One region of the Peptacetobacter sp. AB845 genome, then DNA from elsewhere that is predicted to be linked to it. Evidence: riboswitches for the same ligand, from Rfam matches in the RefSeq annotation. Region 1 holds a riboswitch; the other holds the start of a gene.
The links. Region 1 has a riboswitch for lysine ahead of ACK2WO_RS09335 (Na+/H+ antiporter NhaC family protein). Riboswitches for the same ligand answer to the same signal wherever they lie in the genome.
Positions count from the first base shown of each region.

Region 2: linked by a shared signal. The riboswitch ahead of ACK2WO_RS04250 (aspartate-semialdehyde dehydrogenase) and the one ahead of ACK2WO_RS09335 (Na+/H+ antiporter NhaC family protein) in region 1 are both predicted to bind lysine.

Region 1 covers NZ_CP180001.1:1,974,279-1,977,714, forward strand. Annotated here, with positions in the region: gene ACK2WO_RS09330 (pirin family protein) at 1-174, opposite strand, end outside; gene ACK2WO_RS09335 (Na+/H+ antiporter NhaC family protein) at 521-2,149, opposite strand; lysine riboswitch at 2,260-2,426, opposite strand; gene ACK2WO_RS09340 (1-phosphofructokinase family hexose kinase) at 2,677-3,436, opposite strand, start outside.
Region 2 covers NZ_CP180001.1:867,954-871,389, forward strand. Annotated here, with positions in the region: gene dapA (4-hydroxy-tetrahydrodipicolinate synthase) at 1-779, opposite strand, end outside; gene ACK2WO_RS04250 (aspartate-semialdehyde dehydrogenase) at 888-1,892, opposite strand; lysine riboswitch at 2,120-2,285, opposite strand; gene ACK2WO_RS04255 (L-serine ammonia-lyase) at 2,506-3,436, shown strand, end outside.

The DNA.
Region 1 (3,436 bases):
GTGCATTGGAAATCCCGCTGTATAATCTTCTGGATTTATACTATCAAACGAATCCAACATCAATATTGGATCAAATTCCTTAACAGTATCCCTTCCCAAAACTCTTACTAAATTTACACCTGCTCCATCTATAGTTCTAAATCCTTTTACTGTAGTCTTAATTTTTCTTTTCATTATAATCTCCCCTTTTAATATATATATTCCCAATAAAAATACAATTACTCATTTCAAACGAAAATATTTATATTTGACATATCTCTCCAAAACGATTGAAGGTTCTTATTTATATATATAGGATTTTTAAATAATATTTACTTTTCTTAAAAATATACACTATATACATAAAAAGAACCGATAGAGTTCCCAGTTCTATCGGTTCTTTTTGGTTAGTGAATCATTTATTATATAATTTCTTAATCAATAAATCAATTAAAAAATTCTAACAAGCTTTTTAAATTAACAATCAAACTCTCATCAACTTTAATTTATCTGAATTCAATCGTATATCTATTTAGTGGTTTTATTCTATATAAGTTCCGTTTGCTTTTTCTCTGCTTCTTATAAATGCTAGAGTTCCTAAAACAGCTATTAAACCAAATCCTAATGATATTGCTGCTGATTTTGTAAATCCAGCTATTATATAAGTTATACAAGATATCACAGCTACTGTTGCAGCGTATGGTATCTGAGTTGAAACGTGGTTAACGTGGTCACTCTGAGATCCTGCAGATGCCATTATTGTAGTATCTGATATTGGTGAACAGTGGTCTCCACATACAGCTCCTGCCATACAAGCTGATATAGCTATTATCATCATCTGGTGGTCATTAGAGAATACTCCAACAACTATTGGTATAAGTATACCAAATGTTCCCCAAGATGTACCTGTAGCAAATGCTAAGAAACATCCAACTAAGAATATAACTGCTGGTAAGAAGTTCATTAGAGCTTCTGCATTACCTTTCATTATTCCTTCAACAAATGGAGCTGCTCCTAAACTATCTGTCATAGCTTTTAAAGCCCAAGCAAATGTTAATATCATTATTGCTGGAACCATTGATTTAAATCCTTCTGGTATACAATCCATACATTCTTTAAATGTAAGAGCTTTTCTAAGTACATAAAGTAATATTGTAACAACTAGTGCAAAGAAACTTCCTAGTGCTAGACCAACTGAAGCATCTGCATTTGAGAATGCTGTTACTATACTTTCTCCTGAGAAGAATCCTCCTGTATATATCATACCGATTACACAGAATACTATAAGAGAGAATATTGGTATAAGAAGATCTAAAACATGACCTTTAGTATTTTCTTTTTTACCATCATCTTCATTATAAGCATATGGTCTTGCTCCTGTTGTGAATATGTCTCCTTTTTTAGCATTATCTTCGTGTAATTTCATTGGGCCATAGTCCACTTTTAAAAGAACTAAACCTAACATCATTAATATTGTAAATAATGCGTAGAAGTTAAATGGTATCGCCTGAACGAATACTGAAAGACCATCCTCACCAGGAACAAATCCAGTTACTGCAGCTGCCCAAGATGATATTGGTGCGATTATACATATTGGAGCGGCAGTTGAATCTATTAAGTAAGCTAATTTAGCTCTAGATACATTGTGTTTATCTGTTATAGGTCTCATAACACTACCTACTGTTAAACAGTTGAAGTAGTCATCTATGAATATTAAACATCCTAATATTATAGTAGTTATCTGAGCACCAACTCTTGTTTTTATATGCTGTCCTGCCCATCTACCAAATGCAGCAGAACCACCTGCTCTGTTCATTAAACTTACCATAGCCCCTAATATAACTAGGAATATTAATATACCAACATTATATGGATCTGAAAGAACTCCTATAAGTCCGTCGTTTAATACATGTGTTATAGTTCTTTCAAAATTTCCACCTCCGTAGAATATACCACCAACTGCTATACCTACGAATAATGAACTATAAACTTCTTTTGTTATAAGTGCTAGTGTTATTGCAACTACTGGCGGAACAAGTGCCCAAGCTGTAGAGTATAATTTTGGTACATACTCAGTTGCTTCTCCTTCCGCAAATACTGTTACTGACATCATCATGACAATCATAAGACACATCGTCATAATTCTAAATAATTTTTTCGAATTTTTCATTTATAAATCCTCCCCTTTTTAAACAATAAAAAAAACCACAAATGATATATCACAAAGAATATAGCATTTATGGCTGTATTTACAATATAAAAAGGAAAGTCCTTTTATTTAACCAAGATAGCGCTCCACTCGATGTGACAGTGTACCGCATATTCTACGATACCCCAGAACAGACTTCGGTGCAAAATCTGAACTTCGGCGATATTTCCTTTCGATAACAACAGCTGCCCTGCTTATGTCATTATGTACTGATAAATACCGCGCCTCTATCATTTAATGATAAATATTAAGTTGATGATTAAACTTTATCATCTAAAAACTTCACTGTCAATAGTAAATTTTTCTTTTTCAAATGTTAAGTTTTTAATTTTTCTAAAAAATTCATACAATTAAACCAATTCAATCTTAGTCTTTTACTTACTTTCAAGCCTTTTAAAATTCACATATTTTTCATAGATAATCATAAAAATATTTTTTTAAATTTTTATGAAAACTAGATATAAAGATTAGATGTAATTTTATAAAAACTAGAATTTTATCAATTTAATTTCTTCATATAATTTTTTTATCATATCTTTTGAAGATGGTTTTGTTCCTATAGTCATAACAGCCCCAACAGACATAGCAGTTGCTAGCTTAGCAGTTTTTTCAAACTCTAATCTATTTTCTATACCGTATACTAGTCCGGCTAATAGTGCATCACTTGCCCCCACTGTAGAGTGAGTTTTCACTTTTTCAATACTACACTTTAAAATTTCTTCCCCATTGGAAAATATGGCTCCTCTTTCCCCCATAGATATAGCCACATATTTAACACCATCTCTTATATATTTTTTAATAACTTCTACAATATCTTCATCTGTCATATTTTCTTTTTCATAAACTCTTTCAATTTCTTTAAGCTTAACTTTTATAATCTCAGGTTTTTCTTCAACTGCTTTTGCAAATACAGCACCTGATGAATCTACAGCCACTTTAGCACCTCTATCATGAGCTAATTTGATTATATTTTTAAACACATTTGCATCTACTCCTGGAGGCACTTTCCCAGAAATTACAAATAGTGTGTCTTCAGTCGCATATCCGTCTATTTTTACCATAAGCTCATTTATCCGGTCTTGTAAAATTTCTGGACCAACCGCATTAAATTCAGTAACTTTTCCATTTTCTTCCACAATTTTTGTATTAATTCTAGTTTCGCCATAGATATAGGTAAAATCGTTTTTTATCTGTAGATTGCTAATCATTTCTTTAAAATTCTGACCAGTTCTACCTCCGATAAAGCCA
Region 2 (3,436 bases), 1.1 Mb from region 1:
AGTAAATTCATAGCAGTTTTAACTGGTATAGGATTTACTTCTATGAATAATGCAGCGATTAGAGCGTCTAAATCTAACTGTATTTTTCTTGAACCTTCAACATCTCCTTCAAGATATTTTTCAACTAAATCGTGAGTTTCTCTAGGGCATACGTTAGCAAGAACAGATATAACCCCATGTCCTCCTAATGATAATAGAGGAACTATTGAATCGTCGTTTCCAGAGTATATAGCGAAATCTTCTGGAACTAAGCTTGCTATTTCAGCAACCTGTCCTAAATCTCCACTAGCTTCTTTAACAGCAACTATATTAGGAACCTGAGCAAGTTCAGCTATTAAAGCTGGAGATATGTTCATACAAGTTCTTCCAGGAACGTTGTATAAGATTATTGGTATATTAACGCTTTCTGCTATTGTTACGAAATGTTTTTTAAGACCAGATTTGTTAGCTTTGTTGTAATATGGAGTTATTATTAATAATCCGTCAACACCAAGAGCTTCGGCTTTCTGGCTTAATTCAACAGAATGCATAGTATTGTTTGATCCTGTTCCAGCTATAACTGGTATTCTTCCGTTTACTTTTTTAACTGTAAATTCTAAAACAGAAAGTATTTCTTCATCTGACATTGTAGTAGCTTCACCAGTAGTACCGCAAGAAACTATAGCGTCAGTTTTGTTTTCTATATGATATTCGATAAGTTCAGCTAATTTATCGAAGTTTACCTTATTATCTTTTGTGAATGGTGTTACAAGAGCAACTGCAGAACCTTTAAATAACATTTGAGATCGACCCCTTTTCTTAAAAAATATAATTATTTAATAGTATTGTAATATTTTACAATATTATGTTAAACATTCTCAAAATATAGTTTAATTTATAAATTAATTTTAAACTAATTCCATTTCTATAGCTTTTTCAGCTATCTGAACTGCATTAGTAGCAGCACCTTTTCTTATGTTGTCAGCTACAACCCATAGGTTTACACCGCTATCAACACTGAAATCTCTTCTTATTCTACCAACGAATACTTCATCTCTATCAGAGAATTCAGCTGCAGTAGGGTATAGGTTTTCTGCTGGGTTATCAACAACAACAACATTTTCCATAGCAGCTAAAGTAGCTACAAGTTCGTCTAAATCGAAATCTTTTTCGAATTCAAGGTTTATAGACTCACTGTGTCCGTTTTTAACTGGTACTCTTACAGTAGTAGCAGTTATTCTTATAGAATCATCGCAAAGGATTTTTCTAGTTTCGTTGACCATTTTCATTTCTTCTTTAGTGTATCCATTGTCTAAGAATGAATCTATGTGAGGAAGGCAGTTGAAAGCTATTGGATGTGGGTAGAATCCTGTTGGATTTCCTTTTGATCCTTCTTCTAAATCTTCAACACCTTTAACACCAGAACCAGAAACAGCCTGATATGTAGAATATACTATTCTTTTTATAGTGTATTTATCATGTAATGCTTTTAATGGTAACATAGCCTGAATTGTAGAACAGTTAGGGTTAGCTATTATTCCTTTTTTGTGTTCTTTTATTGCTTCTGGATTTACTTCAGGAACAACTAGTGGAACTTCTGGGTCCATTCTCCAGAAACTAGAGTTGTCTACAACTAAAGCGCCATTTGCTGCAGCTATTGGAGCGAATTTTCCACTTGTAGAACCTCCAGCTGAGAATAAAGCGATATCTATGTTTCTTCCAGTAAATGAATCTTCAGTTAATTCTTCAACAGTGTATTCTTTTCCAGCGAAAGTTATTTTTTTACCTGCTGATTTTGAAGAAGAGAAAAGATATAAATCATTTATTGGGAATTCTCTTTCTTCTAAAACTTTTAGGAATGTTCTTCCTACCATACCAGTAGCACCAACTACTGCTAAATTTACTTTTTTCATTAAAAATCACCTCATAAACATTATACATTATTTTTAATATTCTATCTGCAAATTTAAACTTTTAAAGCTAAATAATTAGGTCTACGTTAATTTTTATGTATAAATTACTTGTAAAAGTTAAATAACATTCTTATTCATGAAAGTTAAATAACAGTCAAAAAAGTTCTATATACACAAAAGACGCACAAAGGAATACCTTGTACGTCTATAAATTCTTATAGCAAAGTAAACCTTGTAGCTCAACACTAAACAAGTGACAGTGCAGTATATATTCTATACTACCCCAGAAAAAATCTGTGCCCAGATAATTTCTTCGGCCATTTTCCCTTTTATACAAGATAAGTTTGCCAACTAGCCCGTATTACTAATGAAAACAGCGCCTCTACGCAGGTTATAGATATTAAATTAAACTCTTAAAGCAATAATAATACATTCTAGTAAAAATTGCAACACCAATTTGCACAACAAATAAGAATATTAAGAAAAATTCGATTTAAAAAACTTCATGGCAATGTCAAATTTTTTAAAAGAAACCGATATTTTTTGCAAAAAATTAGGTATAATAAAGAAAGATAGAAAACATAAAAATAATTATTTAATACGGAGGAATAATATGGATACTTTAAAAGAGTTATATAAAATCGGGAACGGACCATCAAGTTCACATACAATGGGTCCACAGAGAGCGGCAGAAAGATTTAAAAACGAAAATCCAGATGCAGATAGCTTTAGAGCTACACTTTATGGAAGTTTAGCAGCTACTGGTGCTGGTCATTTAACTGACTATATAATAATAAAAACAATAGCTCCTAAAAAAGTTGAGATAGTATGGAGAGAAGATATAATAAAAGACTTCCATCCAAATGGGATGTTACTTGAAGCTCTTGATAAAGACGGAAACACTACTGCACAGTGGGAAGTATTCTCAGTAGGTGGTGGGTCTCTTGCTGAAGAAGGAAAGAGAAATACTTCTGCAGTTAAAGAAACATATCCTCTAAGTACTATGGACGAGATAGTAAAATGGTGTAAAGACAATAACAAAACATTAGTTGATTTTGCATTAGAAAATGAAGATAGTGACATAATGGATCACATAAATACAATAAGAGAAGCTATGAAAAAATCAATAGAAGAAGGATTAGCTACTAATGAAGTAATACCAGGAAAATTACACTTAAAGAGAAGAGCAGGAGTATTCTATGAAAACTTCAAAAAAACTAACGACTTCTCTACATTAGTTTACGCTTATGCACTAGCAGCTTCTGAACAGAATGCTTCTGGGAATATAATAGTAACTGCACCAACTTGTGGTTCTGCAGGTGTTCTACCAGGTATATTCTTCGCTATGAAAGATTACATGAATTTAACCGATGAACAGGTAAACGAAGCTATAATAGTAGCTGGTATAATAGGAAATATAATAAAAACTAATGCGTCTATTTCAGGTGCAGAAGTTGGATGTCAGGGTGAAGTAGGTGCTGCATGTTCAATGGCAGCTGGAGCAGTTGCTTATCTTCAGGGTGGTTCTATAGACCATATAGAAT